One region of the Caballeronia sp. INML2 genome, then DNA from elsewhere that is predicted to be linked to it. Evidence: riboswitches for the same ligand, from Rfam matches in the RefSeq annotation. Region 1 holds a riboswitch; the other holds the start of a gene.
The links. Region 1 has a riboswitch for glycine ahead of gcvT (glycine cleavage system aminomethyltransferase GcvT). Riboswitches for the same ligand answer to the same signal wherever they lie in the genome.

Region 1 (9,598 bases):
GATTTATTCTGATCGGCGTCTCGATGCCGACGGCTTTGCAAAAGATCTTGATCAGTTCGGCTCGGTCCGGTTCCAGCCTTGGATCGAAGTCACGATGAGGCTTAAGGTTAAGCTCGGGCGCGCGTGGCAGCAAGCGATTCCGGTAATCGACCGTTGTGCTGCAAGGCAGCTTGCAATGCAAGTCCTTGTGACTGGGATGATAGTGGAACTCGAAGAGTGGGTATAAATCGCCGCTGCGAACGACGCAGAGCAAGTAAGCGTAAAACGAGCGGTCGGTGCGCTCGGGGCCGTCGTGCCAAATGAAGATCACACGATGCTCGTCCGATACCGGGATAAGGTCGGTAGCCTGACTGCCCTGCCGCCCTATCTTGTTGAAGGGCTTAGGAAGTTTGTTCCTGACCAGCTTAGTGAATTGGGGCGTTCCCGTAAGGTACTTGATCGCGCTTTTGTGTCTGGCAAGGTCTTTCGGATTCACGATGCGGCTCTCTCAGTTGTTTCGAGCGACCGCATCGGGCAACGCTGTGCGCGATTCAGGACGTGAGCGGCCGATCAATTCCCCCTTCGGAACCGATGCTAACCGCAACCGCCGGCACGCAATCCTTCGTTTAACGAATATTTCAAACTGCGTCAGAGAAAGCTGAGTCGAGGCAGCGAGCTAACTCAACACTCCACAATATTCACCGCCAACCCACCGCGCGAAGTTTCCTTGTATTTGGTCTTCATATCCGCGCCGGTTTCCCGCATCGTCTTGATGACCGAATCGAGCGAAACGTAATGCGACCCGTCCCCGCGCATCGCCATGCGCGCGGCGTTGACGGCTTTCACGGAACCCATCGCATTGCGCTCGATGCACGGAATCTGCACCATCCCGCCGACCGGATCGCAAGTCAGCCCGAGGTTATGCTCCATGCCGATTTCGGCTGCGTTCTCCACCTGCGCCGGTGTTCCACCTTGCACCGCGGCCAACGCCCCCGCCGCCATCGAACAGGCGACGCCGACTTCCCCCTGACATCCCACTTCCGCGCCGGAGATGGAAGCATTCATCTTGTACAGAATGCCGATCGCGGCCGCCGTCAGCAGAAAATCGATGACGCCCTGCGTGTTCGACCCCGGCACGAACCGGTCGTAGTAATGCAGCACCGCCGGAATGATCCCCGCCGCGCCGTTGGTCGGCGCCGTGACGACGCGTCCGCCGATCGCGTTCTCTTCATTCACCGCGATCGCGTAGAGATTGATCCAGTCGATCATTGAAAGCGGATCGCGCAAGGCCTGCTCCGGTTTGCCCGCCAGCGCCTTGTACAACTGCGGCGCGCGCCGCTTCACCTGAAACGGTCCCGGCAAGTGCCCTTCCGCATCCGGATTGCCGATACCGCAGCCGCGCGCGACGCAATCCTGCATCACGTCCCAGATGCGCAAAAGGCCCGTGCGAATCTCGTCCTCGCTTCGCCAGACGCGCTCGTTTTCCCACATCAACTGCGCGATCGACTTGCCCGATTCAGCGCACATCTTCATCAGCTCGTCGCCGGTATGGAACGGATACGGCAACTGCTCGTGCGCCGTCAGCACCGCCGTGTTCGCCGCGCCTGCCGTCACGACGAATCCGCCGCCCACCGACAGGTACGTCGCTTCGCGCAGCAACGCGCCGTCCGCATCGAACGCGTAGAGCTTCATGCCGTTCGGATGCTCCGGCAGCGCCTGCCGATAGAACGCGATGTTTTCCTTGATCGTGAACGGAATCTTGCGCTTGTTGAGCAACGCGAGCGTCTTCGACGCACGCACCGCTTCGAGTCGCGGAACGATGCTCGAAGCATCGACGGTATCGGGCGCATCCCCCATCAGGCCGAGCATCACGCCGCGGTCCGTGCCGTGGCCCTTGCCCGTCGCGCCGAGCGAGCCGTACAACTCGCATTTCACCGATGCGGTCGGTTCCAGCAGCCCGTCGCGCTCGAGCCCCTGCGCGAACATTAATGCTGCGCGCATCGGTCCGACAGTGTGCGAGCTCGAAGGTCCGATGCCGACTTTGAAGAGGTCGAATACGCTGACTGCCATGACTGCTCCTGCGTGTAAGAGTTAGCGCGCCGGCAGCGGCAGACACACCGCGAGCCAGGCGGGCGGGGTCGGTGCAAGCCGCAGCGCGACCGGCGCGTAGCGGCCGTCAAGCCGCGCCGCCAGATGAAAGAGTTCCGCCGCGTTCTTCGGATCCCACTGACCCGAGAAACCCGGCAAGCCCGCCTCGCGACGCTTGGCGTCGAACGGCACGGACGACTTCACGAATTCATCGTGCGTCTTCGTGCCGAGCGCGTAGGGCGTGAGCCAGTTGAGCGCCTCGGCGAGCGTCGCGCCCGACTGCGCGCGCTCCGGCAGCCAGTTGCGGTTGTGCCGCCGCGCGGCGAGCGCCGCCGTCACGAGCGGCTGAAGATCGTACGTCACGTAGCGAAGCGCATCGCGTTCGGCGAAATCGACCGTCGATCCGTCCGGCGCGATGTTGTCGCCGATATGCTCGACGAAAAGCCGCTGCGCCGCATTGATGAGCTTGCGGTCGTCGATGGTGAACGCGCCCATCGCCACCAGCTTCACGCGATGGCTCTGCCAGTTGTTCCGGTAATTGCCGGTGAGCGGCCGGGGCTGCTTGTCCATGTCGGCGATGTAGCCGTTCACCATTTTCGTGATGAACGCGTTCGCCGCGTTGCGCGTCTTGACCGGCAGGGCGCTCGCCGTGAGGTCGTACGCCAGGATCAACGATTCGAAGTTCGTCTCGTCGATTGGATTGAAGCTCGGCTGATAGGTCGTCGTCCACGCGAACAGGAAGCGGTCGACGAGCCGCAGATAGCGCTCGTCGCCGGTCGCGCGCCACGCGAGTGCGGCATCGCGCATGAGGCCGAGGTCTTTCTCCGCTTCGACGCTTTCGTCGTAGATGCCCTCGTGCGGCAGCGTGCCTTCGGTGTGCAGCTTCGCGCGCGCCTTCGGCTGATCGTTCACGTGCGATTGCACCATCTTCACCAGCGCCTTCACACCGGGATCGGCATTGGTGCGTTCGCTCGTCTGCATCGCGGGCGCGGCGCAGAAATTCATCGCGGCCTGCGCGGACGACGCGGCGACGAGCAGCGCGCCGAGCATCGCTCGCGCCGCGCGCGCGCGGATCGTCCCTTTCACCTCTCGCACCTTGAACGCCATGTGAACTCCCTGGTTTGGCTTTTTGGTCCGGGGTGAGATGTTAGCTGTTCTGGAACGCGCCGCAAAACCGCCCGACAATGCTTTACGCTTCCGGGCGGCGCCCTCTCAGGTCCTTCGCGATGCCTTAGTCGTCCGCGTACTCCGATACGGGCACGCACGAGCACATCAGATTGCGGTCGCCATACGCGTTATCCGCGCGTCCGACCGGCGACCAGTACTTGCGCGCCACCAGCGACTTCACCGGATACGCCGCCGCCTCGCGCGTGTACGTGTGCGTCCAGTCATCCGCCGCGACGACCGTCGCCGTGTGCGGCGCGTTCTTCAGCACGTTGTCCTCGCGATCGGCGCGGCCTTCTTCCACCGCACGGATTTCCTCGCGGATCGCGATCATCGCGTCGATGAAGCGGTCGAGCTCTTCCTTCGATTCCGATTCCGTCGGCTCGACCATGAGCGTGCCGGGCACGGGGAAGCTCATCGTCGGCGCGTGGAAGCCGTAGTCGATCAGGCGCTTCGCCACGTCTTCCACCGAGATGCCGCTCGATTCCTTGATCGGCCGAACGTCGAGAATGCACTCGTGCGCAACGAGTCCGCCCGCGCCGCTGTACAGCACCGGATAGTGCGGCGCGAGACGCTTGGCGACATAGTTCGCCGCGAGGATCGCGCTTTCGGTGGCGGCAGTGAGACCTTGCGCGCCCATCATCGCGATGTACATCCACGAGATCGGCAGGATCGCGGCCGAGCCGTAAGGCGCCGACGACACCGCGCCGATGCCCGCGTCGTCGCGCTTGTAACCCGTGGATGCCTGATTCGGCAGGAACTTCGCCAGATGCGCGCCGACTGCAACCGGACCGACACCCGGCCCGCCGCCGCCGTGCGGAATGCAGAACGTCTTGTGCAGGTTCAGGTGCGACACGTCGCCGCCGAACTGGCCAGGCGCGCACAGGCCGACCATGGCGTTCATGTTCGCGCCGTCGACATACACCTGGCCGCCGTGCGAATGCACGATGTCGCAAATCTCGCGGACGTTGCGCTCGAATACGCCGTGCGTCGACGGATACGTGATCATGATCGCCGCGAGATTCGCGGAATGCTTTTCGGCCTTCGCCTTCAGATCTTCGATATCGACGTTGCCGTTCGAATCGCACGCAACGACGACGACCTGCATGCCCGCCATCTGCGCCGACGCCGGATTCGTGCCGTGCGCGGACGCCGGAATCAGGCACACATTGCGATGCCCTTCGCCGCGCGATTCGTGATACGCGTGGATGATGAGCAGCCCCGCGTATTCGCCTTGTGAGCCGGCGTTCGGCTGCAGCGAAACAGCCGCGTAACCCGTGCACGCGACGAGCATCTGTTCGAGCTGATCGATCATCGTGCGATAGCCGACCGTTTGCTCGGCGGGCGCAAACGGGTGAATCTGCGCGAACTCGGGCCACGTGACGGGCAGCATTTCGGATGTCGCGTTGAGCTTCATCGTGCAGGAGCCGAGCGGGATCATCGTGCGGTCGAGCGCGAGATCCTTGTCGGCGAGGCTGCGCAGATAGCGCAGCATTTCGTGTTCGGAGTGGTGGCGATTGAAGACCGGATGCGTGAGGTACGCGCTCGTGCGATGCAGTTGCGCCGGCAGCGGATCGGCTGCGGCCTGATCGAGCGCGTCGATATCGAACGTTTCGGTCTTGCCCGCGACTTCGGCGAACAGCGCGAAGAGCTTGAGCAGGTCGTCGCGCGTGGTGGTTTCATCGAGCGATACGCCGACTTGCGTCGCGCTCACGTGGCGCAGGTTGATATGCGCGGCGTACGCAGCCTGATGCAGCGCGGTCGTGCTCGCGCCGCTGTCGATCGTGATCGTGTCGAAGAACGTGTCGTTGGCGATTGCATAGCCGAGCTTCTTCACGCCGGCCGCAAAAATGGACGCCACGCGGTTCACGCGCAACGCGATCGTCTTCAGGCCGCGCGGGCCATGATAGACGGCATACATGCTGGCCATGATCGCGAGCAGCGCTTGCGCCGTGCAGACGTTCGACGTCGCCTTTTCGCGGCGAATGTGCTGTTCACGCGTTTGCAGCGCGAGGCGCAGCGCGGAATTGCCTTGCGCATCGACGGTCACGCCGACGAGACGCCCCGGCATCTGGCGCTTGAATTCGTCGCGCACGGCCATGTACGCCGCATGCGGCCCGCCGAAGCCGACCGGCACGCCGAAACGCTGCGTATTGCCGATTGCGACATCCGCGCCCCATTCGCCCGGCGGCGTGATGAGCGTCAGCGCGAGCAGATCCGCCGCCGCGACGACATGGCCGCCCGCCGCGTGGATTGCTTCCGCGAGCGCGCGATAGTCGCGCACATCGCCATTCGCGCCGGGGTATTGCAGCAGCACGCCGAACGCGTTCGCGCTCGCAGCATCCGCGGCCGGGCCGACCTTCACTTCGATGCCCGCGGGCTTCGCGCGCGTCTTCACCACTTCGATGGTCTGCGGCAGCACGTCATCGGCGACGTAGAACACGTTCGATTTCGGCTTGCCGACGCGCTGCAGGAGCGTCATCGCTTCGGCTGCGGCCGTGGCTTCGTCGAGCAGCGAGGCGTTCGCCATCGCGAGGCCGGTCAGGTCCATCACCATCTGCTGGAAATTGAGCAGCGCCTCCAGACGGCCTTGCGAAATCTCCGGCTGATACGGCGTGTAAGCCGTGTACCACGCCGGATTTTCGAGCACGTTGCGCAGGATCACCGCCGGCGTGTGCGTGCCGTAGTAACCCTGGCCGATGTAGGTTCGAAACACCAGATTCTCGTCCGCCAGCCGGCGCAGCGACGCGAGCGCTTCCGCTTCGCTCTTCGGCTGCGTGAACGCACCGAGCGGCAGCGTTTCGTTGCGGCGGATCGATTCAGGAATCACCGCGTCGATGAAGGCCGCGCGCGACGCGAAACCGAGCGCTTCGAGCATCGCGCGCTGGTCCGCTTCATCGGGGCCGATGTGCCGCTCGACGAATGCGTCGTGGCATTCGAGCGCGGCGAGTGACAGGGAAGTGCGGTTCATCAGGCGATCCGGGTGTTCGAGCTTCATGTGAGTTCCTGCGATGCGGCTCACCGTTGAGCCGCAATCGTCATTGAGATGAGTTATTCGCCGATCGACTTGCCGTAGCCTTCGGCGTCGAGCAGCTTGTCCAGGCCGGCGTCGCCCGCCGGCTTGATCTTGAAGAGCCAGCTTTCGTACGGCGCGCCGTTCACCTGATCGGGCGCCGACGTGAGCGCGTCGTTCGATGCGACGATTTCGCCCGAGACCGGCGCGTAGATGTCCGATGCCGCTTTCACCGATTCGATGACGGCGATCGCATCGCCCGCGGTCACGGTCTTGCCCGCCGCGGGCAACTCGACGAAGACGATGTCACCGAGCGCTTCCTGCGCGTGATCGGTGATGCCGACGGTCAGCGTGCCATCGGATTCGGTGCGGACCCATTCGTGCGATTCGGTGTATTTCAGATCGGCCGGGATGCTCATTGGATGCTCCTTGCGTGTGCTTTCGTGAGGTTCTTGATTCGAGGAAACGGGCGCGACGGCGTTACGACAGCTCGACGAGAACCTTGCCGTTGCGCACGAACGGAAGTTTTACCACGCGCGCCGGAAGTTGCTTGTCGCGGATGACGACCTGCACCGTGTCTCCGACGGCGACAGCCGCCGGCACGCGCGCGAAGGCGATGGATTCCTGCATCGACGGCGAAAAGGTGCCGCTCGTGATCTCGCCGTCGCCGTGCGGCGTGACGACTTTCTGATGGGCGCGCAGCACGCCGCCCGCCTTGCCGTTTTCCTTGATCAGCACGAGCCCGACGAAATTGGCCTTGGAGCCGTGCGCCTCGAGCGCGCTGCGGCCAACGAAATCGCGCTGCGTTTTCAGATCGACGGTCCATGCGAGGCCGGCGTCGAGCGGCGAAACCGTCTCGTCCATGTCCTGACCGTACAGGTTCATGCCGGCTTCGAGACGCAGCGTGTCGCGCGCACCGAGGCCGGCGGGCTTCACGCCCACGGCGGCGAGCGCGTTCCACAACGCTTCGACTTGTGTCGCCGGAACGACGATCTCGAAGCCGTCCTCGCCGGTATAGCCGGTGCGCGCGAGCATCAGCTCGCCATATTGCGTCGACGGGAAAACGGCCGCGTTGAATGGCTTGATGTCCTGAGTTTGCGCGCGCGTGTCCGGCAGCACTTGCCAGGTCTTTTCGCGCGCGGTCGGGCCCTGAACGGCGATGATCGCGAGATCGCGGCGCGGCGTGATGGAAAGATTGAATTCGCCTTCGGCATTCAACTGGCCGAACCAGGCGATGTCCTTTTCCGCCGTCCCCGCGTTCACGACCACGCGGAAACTCGTTTCGGAAAAGTAGTAGACGATCAGATCGTCGATCACGCCGCCGTTGCCGTTGAGCAGGCACGAGTAGAGCGCACGGCCGGGCGTCGTGAGCTTGTCGACGTTATTGGCGATGGCGTACCTGAAGAATTCGCGGACGGCGTCGCCCTCGAAATCGACGACGCGCATATGCGACACGTCGAACATGCCGGCGTCGGTGCGCACGGCGCGATGCTCGTCGATCTGCGAACCGTAGTTGACGGGCATGTCCCAGCCGCCGAAATCGACCATGCGCGCGTTCAGCGCGAGGTGGGCGGCGTGCAGGGGCGTGTGTTGAAGTTCGGTCATCGGGGCCTCGGTTCGCGAAACAAAAAAGGCCACGCCGCGCACATTTCGCCCGGCCGATGCCTTTTCGTGCTGCCGAAAGCAGCGCGCAAGGCTCATGCCCCGTAGCGGATGCGATGCGTGACCCCTCTGTCCTCGGTACCTGAGAGATTGCGCGAACCGTGCACGGTCGTGCTGCGGTTCATCGCGCGCCCCTTCGGTGGGCAACTGGCTTCATGAGGAAGCCGCTGCCGCTCTCCAGAGTGCGAGGAAACGAATTCCTCGACGCCGTCGGTCCTTTTGCCTGAGAGTTTGCGGGTATGCCCCTTCGGCGGCGCGGTCTTCGCTGCATGAACGAAACCACGCGCTCTCCCGACGCGTGCGGCAGAATTTACGCGACCGAATAGGGCTTGTCAAACGGATTCGGGCGCGTTCGATGGACACCGAACACGTCCGCTGAACGATGTTCAGTCGAGTTGCCGAAACGGCACGCGCCGCCCTTCCCGGTCACTCTGAATCGCCAGTTCGATGATCGTCATCGTATCGACCGCGTCCTGCGGCGAAATGGGAAACGGCTTGCCGTCCTGAATCGACGCCGCCAGCGCGCGATAAAACTCGATATACGCGCCGTCCTTCGTGGCGAATTCATGGCGCAGGTCGAGATCGCCATCGACTTCGCGCAGCACGCCCGGCGGATTCTTCGCAAACTCCGGATTGCCGGGCCGCATGCCGGAACGCAACTGGTCTTCCTGCGTATCGAGCCCGTTTTTCACATAGCTGCCCCGCGTGCCGTGGATCGCGAAACGTGGCGGTTCCAGCGCCGCGAGCGCGCTGGCGTGCAGGATCACTTCCTTGTCGTCGTAACCGAGCACGAGATGCACGTAATCCGGCGCGTGCGCGTGATCGCGATGCGCCTTCACGAACGCCGTCACCGTCTGCGGCGCGCCGAAGAGCGTCAGCGCCTGATCGATCAGATGCGGCCCCAGATCGAACAGCAGGCCGCCGCCGCGCTCGGCTTCCTCGCGCCAGCGCTGCGGCACTTTCGGGCGAAAACGGTCGAAATGCGATTCGTAATGCGTGATGCGCCCGAGCCGCCCGCTTTCGACGAGCGCGCGCACCGTCATGAAGTCGCCGTCCCAGCGGCGGTTGTGAAACGGCGCGAACACGAGACCGCCTTGCGCGGCGAGATCGGCGAGCGTGCGTGCGTCGCGCGCGGAAAGCGTGACCGGCTTGTCGACGACCACATGCTTGCCCGCCGACAACGCGCGATGCGCGAGATCGAAGTGCGTGTCGTTCGGCGTCGCCACGACGACACATTCGAGCCCGTCGACGGCGAGCAGCGCCTCGAAGTCCGCGACGATCCGCGCGTTCGGATAATCCGCCGTCGCGCGTTCGGCCTGGCTCGTCGCGATGGCCGTCACTTCCGCCCGGCCGCAGTGCTCGATGACGGGTGCGTGAAATGTCGCGCCGGCGAGGCCGTAGCCCATCACGCCGACTTTCAGTGCTGTGCTCATGCGGGCATCGTCCTGTCGTAAATTCGATCGGATATTGTGGCACGAACGAGGGCCGGAACCGCGCCGCCGCTATCGTGTTAACATCGCGCTCTCCTCCGCGCGCGGGTTTCAGCAAGCGCGCCCCGAACTCCAGAAGCCCAATACGATGTCCGCTGGTCTCAACGCCGCGCAAAGCGAAGCCGTGCGCTATCTCGATGGTCCCTGTCTCGTGCTCGCCGGCGCGGGCAGCGGCAAGACGCGCGTGATCACACAGAAGATC
Region 2 (9,598 bases), on a different contig from region 1:
CACAGGCCGCGCACGCGCGCGAGCATCAGATGCGAGATCGGCATGTCGCGCTGCCCGCAGATCGCGTAATGATGTTTCGCCGCGTGCGCGATGAGCGGCGCCATCGCTTCGATCAACGCGATCTCGCGCGGATGGTAGTTGCCGAAGCGCGTGTCGCGATACAGGTTCACGGAGAGCCACAGATCCGCGCTCGGCTGCACGAGCAGCGACACGCGGTCCGACACGTTCGGCTGGTGATAGCACGCCGCGCGATACGCCTCGTGCGCGATGTCCTCGCTCGTCTGCCGATGGAGCACGAGCATGGAGCCGGGCTTGTCGTTGCGCGCCGAGGAAACGATCTTCTGATTGCCGTCGAGCGCGTAGAAATGGCGCGCGTAGGTGTCGGCGACATCGCGCAGGAAACGCCCGCCGCGATGATCCGCCACCGACACCGTGCGCGGCCGGTTGCCGAATTCATACGCGAAGATCGTGCACTGCGAAATCGAGGCGACGTCGCCGAGCAGCTTCAGCACTTCGGCGGCGAGCGCGTTGGAATCCTCGCTGCCGATCGACGACACGAGCCCGGTGGCGCGGCTGAGATCGAGCTGCCCGTTCGATGAGACGCGGTCGAGTCGCCAGGAGCGCATGATGGGCTGAACGAGATACGTGGGGTCCCGCTATTCTAAGCCCGCGCTCCCGCCCGCTAGCGCGCGATAGCCGAGCGCAGCGCCGCATTGCGGCGCACGATCCAGTTGAAGAGCGGCGTGGCCATCAGCGTGCTGAGCACGGCCATCAGCACGAGGATCGAAAACAGTCCGGGCAGGATCACGCCCGCCGCGAGTCCGATGTTGATGATGATCAGTTCCATCAAACCGCGCGCATTCATCAGCGCGCCGATCGCCATTGCGTCGCCGGAAGGCTCGCCATTGGCGCGCGCGGCCGCCCAGCATGCGATGCCCTTGCCGCCGAACGACGCGAGCAGGATGACGACGGCCGCAAGCATGATAGCCGGGTCCATCAGCATGTCGAGCCGCGTGTTGAGGCCCGAGTAGGTGAAGAACATCGGCAACAGAAACACGACGACGAAGGGCTGCAGCATGTCGCGCAGCTTTTCCGTCAGCGGGCCGCGCGGCAGCGCCACGCCGAGCAGGAAGCCGCCGAACACGGCATGGATGCCGATTGCGTCCATCGCGAATGCGCAGAGCGAGAACAGCACCATGACGGTGGCGAGCACGCTCGTGGGCAGCGGTGTGTGCGGATTCAATCCGGCCGCGAGCCGGCGCAGCAGCTTCCCGCCGGCGAAGATCATGAAGAGCGCGAAGGCCGCGCCGCCGCCGATCGCCGCGTAGGCGCCCATCCACGAGCCGCCGAAGCTCGCGAGCACGATCGCGAGGATGCACCACGCGGCGGCGTCGTCGAATGCGCCCGCGGTCAGCGCGAGCGTGCCGAGCGATGTGCCGGCAAGCCCCCGTTCGTGGATGATGCGCGCGAGCATCGGAAACGCGGTGATCGCGATCGCCGCGCCGAGGAAGAGCGACGCCTCGTAGAGCCGCACCTTCTCCGCGAAGAGACCGGGGATCGTGTGCAGCCACGGCGTGAGCGCAAACGCGAGCGCGAACGGCGCCACGATGCCGGCAAGCGACACGCTCATCGCGCTTCTTGCGCGGGCGCGGAAATGGTCCGCGCGAAACTCCGTGCCGACGAGGAACATGTAGAGCCCGACGCCGAGCTGCGCTGCGACGTAGAGCATGCCCATCGTCGGCTTGGGAAAGAGCGCCTGCTGCCAGTGCGGGAGAAGCATTCCGAAGAGCGACGGCCCGAGCAGCACGCCCGCGATCATTTCACCGACCACTTGCGGCTGGCCGACGCGCTGCGCAAGCCTGCCGACAAGCTGGCTCGCGAGCACGATCACCGCGGCCTGCGCGAAAAAGTAGACGGACAATTGGGAAGACGGCATTTTTGAGCTGCGAAAGAACGAACGACGGGAGTCTGACGGCGAGCGCGGCGGTCTGTCAACGTGACGGGGGCTTGCCACGTCAGTTTTGTACCGGTATTGTCGAAAAGTTCGACAACGCGCCACGGAAGAGCTCGTCCCCCGCGACGACGCCGACGGAGCAACCGCCCCGGAAACTCTCAGGCAAAAGGACCGTGCGCGCCGGAACATCTGGAGAGCGGCGCCTGAACGCGCCCACCGAAGGGGAGCCCCGGCTGCCGACGCGAATGTCGGGCGGCCCGCGGGCGAAACTCTCAGGTACATGGACAGATGGGGCATCGGTGCCGGCTGCGGCATGTGGCCAAGGCCGGCGATGCTCAATCAATCTGGATCATGTCATGTCACGAATCGCCATCATCGGCGCCGGGATCACCGGCGTCACGACCGCTTACGCCCTTGCGCAGCGCGGCTTTCGCGTCACCGTTCTCGAGCGTCATCGCTATGCGGCGATGGAAACGTCCTTCGCCAATGGCGGTCAGCTCTCGGCGAGCAACGCCGAAGTGTGGAATAGCCGTTCCACCGTGCTGAAAGGGCTCAAGTGGATGTTCACGCGCGACGCGCCCCTCCTGATGAATCCGCGGCCGGGCTGGCACAAGTACAGCTGGATCGGCGAGTTCCTGCGTCAGATTCCGAACTATCGTGCGAATACCGCCGAGACGGTGCGCCTTGCGATTGCGGCGCGCGAGCATCTGTTTCGCATCGCGCGGGACGAGAACATCGATTTCGATTTCGAACGGCGCGGCATTCTGCATTTCTACGCGACCCGCAAGGAGTTCGACGCCGCATCGAGGGTCAATGAAATCCTGCGCGACGCGGGCCTCGACTGTCACCCGGTCGCGCCGGAAGAGATCGCATCGATCGAACCGGCCTTGCGCGGCTCGTTTCATGGCGGCTTCTTCACGCCGTCGGATTCCACTGGCGACATCCACAAGTTCACGCGCGGACTCGCCGATGCATGCGCGCGGCACGGCGTCGAGTTCCGCTACGACACGTCGGTGACATCCATCGACGAACAGGCGGGGCGGCTCACGCTGACCGTCGAGCATGCGGGCGAGGCGCAGGCGCTCCAGTTCGATGGCATCGTGATCTGCGCGGGCGTGGGCAGCCGGGCGTTTGCATCGATGGCGGGCGATCATCTCAACGTCTATCCGGTCAAGGGCTATTCGATCACCGTCTGGCTCGACGATGCGAAGAGCCGCGATCGCGCGCCGTGGGTCAGCCTGCTCGACGACCGCGCGAAAATCGTCACGAGCCGGCTCGGCGCGGACCGTTTCCGCGTCGCGGGCACGGCGGAGCTGAACGGCTTCAATCGCGATATCCGCGCGGACCGCATCGCGCCGCTCGTCGAATGGACGCGGCGCCATTTCCCCGATGTGTCGACCGCGCGCGTGATTTCGTGGAGCGGCCTGCGCCCGATGCTGCCCGGCATGTTGCCGAATGTCGGGCAGGGCAGGCGTCCGGGCGTGTTCTATAACACCGGGCACGGGCATCTCGGCTGGACCTTGTCGGCCGCGACGGCGGAGATCGTTGCGGAGGCGGTGTTGCAGCGTTTGCCTTCGAAGCGCGTGCACGTTGGCGCGTCGTCGCGGGTGAGGATGGATACGCCGGCGTGATATCGTCGGCGCACTGTTCACTGTCCGAAGGAGCGCGAAATGGCCGAACTCGTCAATTGCCTTTGGTTCGACGGTAATGCCCGTGAAGCGGCGGAGTTCTACGCCGCCACCTTTCCCGATAGCCGCGTCGGCGCGGGCCATGCGTCCGCGAAGCCGGGCGTGGGGCAGGGGCCGGAGTTGACCGTCGAGTTCACCGTGCTCGGCCAGCGCTTCCTCGGACTGAACGGCGGCCCAAACTTCAAGCCGAACGAAGCGGTGAGCTTCATGGTGCATACCGGCAGCGCGGAAGAGACCGATCGCTACTGGAACGCGATCGTCGGCAATGGGGGCGAGGAAAGTCGGTGCGGCTGGTGCAAGGATCGCTGGGGTTTTTCATGGCAGATCACGCCGAAGCGGATGCTCGAGATTTTCAGCGGCCCCGATCGCGAAGCCGCGCGACGCGCGATGGACGCGATGATGACGATGAAGAAGATCGACATCGCCGTGATCGAGCGCGCGGCGGCGGGCGCGCATCGTTGACGCTACGTCCAGGGCGTGCTTGGAGCTTTTGTTAATCGGGCTTTCGCCGGGATCCGGCAAGACCTACAGCGAACGCTCGATAGCCTTGCCGAGCAAATCAATCCCGAGATCGATCTCTTCCTCGCTCACGGTAAGCGGCGGCGCAATACGAAACACCCCGCCCATGCCAGGCAACTGCACGATGTTCATGCTCAACCCGAGCTTCATGCACTCGCGCGTGATCTTCGCGCCGAGTCCATCGGCGGGCTCCTTCGTGCGGCGATCCCTGACGATCTCCACACCCAGCAGCAGACCGCGTCCGCGCACATCGCCGATGCAGTCGAAGCGCTCCATCAGATCGAGCAGCCCGCGTCTGAGCCGCGCGCTCATCACGTTCGCGCGCGCGACGAGCCCATCGCGCTCGACCACGTCCAGCACGCGCAAGCCGACGGCAGCCGGCAGCGGATCGGACACGTGCGTCGTGTAAAACAGATAGCCGAGTTCGTGCGCTCTTTCTTCGATCGCCGCCGAAGTGATGGTGGCCGCGAGCGGCAAACCCGCGCCCAGCGTTTTCGATAGCGTGAGGATGTCGGGCGTGACGCCGTCGCGCTGGCACGCGAACATCGTGCCCGTGCGGCCGATGCCGGTTTGCGCTTCATCGAGAATCAGCAGCATGCCGCGCGCCTCGCACTTGCGCTTCAGCGCCGCCATGTAGCCTTCCGGCAATTCGATGATGCCGCCCGAGCTCAGGATCGGCTCCGCAATGAACGCCGCGAGATTGCCGCTCGACTGACGATCGACGAGATCGAACGCGTAGTCGAGTTCCGCGAGCCAGTCGTAGTGACCGTTGCGCTCGAAGCGCGGGCGATACGGAAACGGCGCGGGAATCGCAAACGAGCCGACCGCCGCCGGACCGACGCCCTTGCGCCCGGCGCTGTACGTGGCCGACGCGGCATGCCCCGTCATGCCGTGCCACGACTGCGCGAAGCCGACGATTTCGTACCGCCCCGTGACGAGCTTCGCCATGCGGATCGCCGCCTCGTTAGACTCCGCGCCCGTGCTGAGCAGAAGCGCGCGATCGAGCCCGGCGGGCGTGATATCGGCGAGACGCGTCGCGAGATCGACCACGGGACGCGACAGCATCCCGCTGAAGAGATGGTCCAGCTTGCCCGCATATTCGCTGATCACCGACACGATTTCAGGGTGACTGTGCCCCAGCACGGCACTCATCTGTCCCGACGTGAAATCGAGGATCGCGCGGCCGTCGGCGTCGTAGACGAAGCTGCCCTGGGCGCGCTCGATGATCATCGGCTCGAATGTGCCGCCGTAGCGGATGAGGTGCTGTCTGGCGTTCTGCCAAAAAATTGCGTCGTCGTTCCGGGACACCTTGCTTCTCCTCTCGAAAGGTGAAGGGAATTTGCAGTGTAGTCGGCGCTCTGGTTTTATAGAATCGAATAGTTCTAATGCAAGATAGAAGAGGCGCTAATACCTTGAGTCTTTCGCTCGAGATCGAATTGCTGCGATCGTTTGCCGTCATCGCGGAAGTGCGGGCGCTGAGCCGCGCGGCGGAGCGGATCGGCCGGACGCAGTCCGCGCTCAGTCAGCAGATGAAGCGGCTGGAAGAGATCGTCGATCAGCCGCTCTTTCAGCGCACTGGCCGAGGCGTCGTGCTGACGAATCCCGGCGAGCGTCTGCTCGTTCACGCGCAGCGCATCCTGCGGCTGCACGACGAGGCGATGGCCGATTTATGCGGCAAGGGGCTGTCGGGCAGCATCCGTTTCGGCTGTCCAGACGACTACGCGGCCGTTTTTCTGCCGGCCTTGTTGCGGCAGTTTTCGAGCCAGCATCCCCATGCGCTGGTGGAAGTCGTGTGCGGCCCGACGCCCCGGCTCGCCGAGCAGTTGAAGAAGCGGGCGCTCGATCTCGCGATGCTCTCGCTGCCCGAAGACAGCCCCGGCGACGACGTGATCCGGCGCGAGCAGCTTGTCTGGATCGGCTGTCCGGGGATGGATTCGGCGCACTACGACCCGTTGCCGCTCGCGCTCTCCGATCCGGATACGCTCGATCACATTGCCGCGTGTGAGGCGTTGCAGCGCACGGGCAAGGCGTATCGCATCGCGTACGCGAGCAGCAGCCTCGCGGGTCTCACCGCGCTCGTGCGCTCCGGGCAGGCCTTCGCGGTCATCACGCAGACGGCGGTGCCCGCGGACCTCTGCGTGCTGAATGCCGACCCCGGCCTGCCTGCCTTGCCGGGCGTGGGCATATCGCTGAAATTCGCGCGGGACCGGCCTTCGCTGCTGACGGCGGCATTTGCGGACCACATCCGGCTCACGCTGCCGTTGCTTTGATGAGATTGATTCGATTCGGCGAAGTAGGCCGAGAATCGCCCGCTTTCCGGCGCTTGGCGATTTGCTGACGCGCGCTACGATGCTTTCCATCCCCTCCAGCTCTTTTCCCTCCAGGGAGTGAGCGACTTCGCGTCGTGCGGATTCCGTCCGCACGACGTTTTTCTTTTGCAGCGGAAGATTGCGCGCGCGGGCTACACTAGCCGCTCACTTTCCGCGCCCTGAACGCCATGCCATCTCGCGACCACGACAGCGCCGACGACTCGCAAGACCCGGCGCTGCTGCGGCGCCTCTTGCGCGCCAAGGACCGCATGGATGCGTCGTCGCATGAAGACTGGCCGGTCAGGCGCCTCGCCGAAGTCAGCGGCGTTTCCGAAGCCCATTTCGCGCGCTCGTTCAAGCGGGCGTTCGGGATTCCGCCGCATCGCTATCTGCTGACGCGGCGCATCGAGCAGGCCGTCACGCTGTTGCGCGACACCGATCTTTCCGTCACGGACATCGCCTTCGTCACCGGCTGGGAGAGCCTCGGCACCTTCGGCCGCATCTTTCGCGATATCACCGGTCACAGTCCGGGCGCGATGCGCATCGAATCCCGCGCAGACGTTCCCGCGCTCGAGCGCGTGCCCGCCTGCGTGCTGAAGGCGGCGCAGCGCCCCGATCTCACGATCGCAGTTTTGGAGAAGCGGCGGCGCGGGGCGAACGGTACAGTGCGGCCATCTTCAACGAAGGAGGTCGCATGAACCAGGGCATCAGCGTGGTGGGCATCTATGTCGACGATCAGGACGAAGCGCTCGCGTTCTACGTCGACAAGCTCGGATTCCGCGTTCACACCGACGTGCGCAACGGCACGTACCGATGGCTCACCGTGCAGCATCCGGATCAACCGTCGTTTCAGCTCGGCCTGTTCGCGCCCGGCCCGCCCATTCACGACGACGCCACCGCGCTCACTTTGCGCGCGATGGTCGCGAAGGGCGCGATGCCGCCGCTCGTGCTGTCCGTCGCGGATTGCAGCGCCACCTATGAGCGGTTGAAGGCGAGCGGCGTGGAGTTCACGCAGGAGCCGGTCGATCGCTTCGGCAGCGTCGATGCCGGATTCCGCGATCCCGCCGGCAACGGCTGGAAGATGATCCAGGCGCCGCGCTGATCGGGACATGTTCTGTCCGTGCTTGCGAAGAAGATGAAGTCTGTTCATACAACGTTTAGAACATGACCGACTTGCACCTTCAACCGCAACGAACCGGCACGGCTTGCTCGTACGATCCGCCTCGCGACACGCCGGCGCTCGTGCTGGCCTGGATCAGGCGTGCCCGCGAATCGCAAATTCGTCACTACACGATGGCCGACAGGCTGACAGGCTGCGGCAGACGGCTCGGCCTCGGCGTCATCGGCATCACGGCGGCGACGGGCACGTCGGCGTTCCTGTCGCTCGTCGCGACGGCGATGTCGCCGGATGTGCGCGTCGTCATCGGCATGACGAGTCTCAGCGCGGCCGTGCTCGCCTCATTGCAGACGTTCCTGCGCTACAGCGAGCGGGCCGAACTCCATCGGCGTGCGGGTGCGCAGTACGGCGCGGTGCGGCGGCGTCTCGAGGCGATCCATGCAGCGGACCCTTGTATGCACGATGTCCGCGTGATCGATGCAGTGCGCGACGAACTCGACCATATCGCGCAGACCGCGCCGCATTTGCCGCGCACGCTGGCGAGTGGCGGGGCGATGGAGGCGAAGGGGTAAGCTCGGTCCGGCGCGGTATCTCGATTAGAGCTTGAATGGTCAGTACATTGAAATTTTTGCGCCGGCGCTACCGTTTGTCTTCCTCAACGCACCGTCGCGCGAAACGCAGAACGCGCGAAATCACTCGGCTTCTCGCGCTCGTCGCCCATTTGAATCCATAGCCGGACGCATCTTTCAAAGAGACTTATTCACCTGAAGATTGAACGCATCCAATGCGTTTGTTTGTTCTTCCGAAACGTTGCCCGGTATGCTACGGTGATTCGTATGTATTACTTGCGACCGGGCGATCGCTGATTGTCGATCGGCCTTCCGAACTGATTCGGATGGAGTGTGACAATGGACCAGCGGGCAGGCTGCTCGTCGCTATATCTCGTCATCTGCCCCCGATGTGAAAGCCTTTCATCCGTAGAAGAAAGCGTATGCCCGTTCTGCGGCGCGGACAGGCACGGGGCGGTACTGACGAAGGGCGCGGAGACGTCGCTGCGGGCTGTCGAAGCGGCGCGCGGCGTGACGCGCCATTTTCAGGCGCAAGACGAAGTGGCGCGCGTGCGATGGACCGTGCGTCCGCGTCGGCGCGAACCGCGTTTGCCCGCGCCCGCGAGCGCGTCCGCCAGCGCGGCGGCCGTGATGGAACCGCATCGCGCATCGAATTCGATACTGGCTACGGTCGCAATGGGCGGCATCGTGATTGCGGCGTGTTTCCTGATACGCGCTTATTTCGACCAGCATTCTTCGATGCCACGCGCAGGGACTCTCCCAGTCGCGGTGGTCGGCAGCGTTGGGCAGGCAGCGCCGAAAGCCGACGTGCCGCCGCAGCGAATCGTCGAGGCGCCGTCTCGCGCTTCGACGAATCCTCCAGTCGAAACGGCTTCACCCTTGATTGCGGTTGCCGCATCCAGCGATGATCACACTCGCGAGGCCGTCGTGAGCGAACGACCGGTCGCGGCCAAACCTTCGGCGACCCGTGTGCAGCACTCGAGCAAAGCCGCGCCCAAGACTGTTTCCAAGCCCGTGTCCAAGGTCGCCTCCAAACCCGCCGCCGCGTGTGCGCATAAGACCGGTCGTGCGTGTACGGAGCAACCGGAACGCCGCGTCGCTAGCGCGGAGCCGAAGCATCGGCAGGCGAACAAATCGCCGAATCCTCCCCCGGTTGCACGAGCGAAAACAGGGACAAAGGAATTTCAAAAGGTCGCGGCCATTCCATCACCGGTGAAACCGGCCATGACCGCCGACGGAAGCTGGAAGCCGGGCAAAGCGAAGAATTGAGCGGAAGGCGAATCGCCGGATAAAAACTTCCGGCCAGGCGGGGGCGAGACTGGAAAGGAGAATGCGCTTCGCGCGAGACGCGAAGCGCGTGTGGGTTCTTTAATTGGCAGGCTGCCAGTGATCATCGACGGTCTTGTCCGTCACACGCACGGTCGCGACCAGCGGCGAATACC

Region 2: linked by a shared signal. The riboswitch ahead of NCT32_RS29315 (D-amino acid dehydrogenase) and the one ahead of gcvT (glycine cleavage system aminomethyltransferase GcvT) in region 1 are both predicted to bind glycine.

What each region holds. Positions count from the first base shown of each region.
Region 1 covers NZ_JALQDH010000040.1:15,464-25,061, forward strand. Annotated here, with positions in the region: gene NCT32_RS13445 (hypothetical protein) at 1-475, opposite strand, end outside; gene NCT32_RS13450 (L-serine ammonia-lyase) at 661-2,049, opposite strand; gene NCT32_RS13455 (alginate lyase family protein) at 2,071-3,174, opposite strand; gene gcvP (aminomethyl-transferring glycine dehydrogenase) at 3,299-6,229, opposite strand; gene gcvH (glycine cleavage system protein GcvH) at 6,283-6,663, opposite strand; gene gcvT (glycine cleavage system aminomethyltransferase GcvT) at 6,725-7,849, opposite strand; glycine riboswitch at 7,966-8,097, opposite strand; glycine riboswitch at 8,108-8,210, opposite strand; gene NCT32_RS13475 (oxidoreductase) at 8,293-9,339, opposite strand; gene NCT32_RS13480 (UvrD-helicase domain-containing protein) at 9,485-9,598, shown strand, end outside.
Region 2 covers NZ_JALQDH010000085.1:26,163-35,760, forward strand. Annotated here, with positions in the region: gene NCT32_RS29305 (LuxR C-terminal-related transcriptional regulator) at 1-626, opposite strand, end outside; gene NCT32_RS29310 (cation:proton antiporter) at 683-1,936, opposite strand; glycine riboswitch at 2,057-2,130, shown strand; glycine riboswitch at 2,141-2,245, shown strand; gene NCT32_RS29315 (D-amino acid dehydrogenase) at 2,311-3,585, shown strand; gene NCT32_RS29320 (VOC family protein) at 3,625-4,104, shown strand; gene NCT32_RS29325 (aspartate aminotransferase family protein) at 4,168-5,469, opposite strand; gene NCT32_RS29330 (LysR family transcriptional regulator) at 5,547-6,431, shown strand; gene NCT32_RS29335 (helix-turn-helix domain-containing protein) at 6,659-7,168, shown strand; gene NCT32_RS29340 (VOC family protein) at 7,165-7,572, shown strand; gene NCT32_RS29345 (SLATT domain-containing protein) at 7,635-8,159, shown strand; gene NCT32_RS29350 (hypothetical protein) at 8,787-9,425, shown strand; gene NCT32_RS29355 (hypothetical protein) at 9,525-9,598, opposite strand, start outside.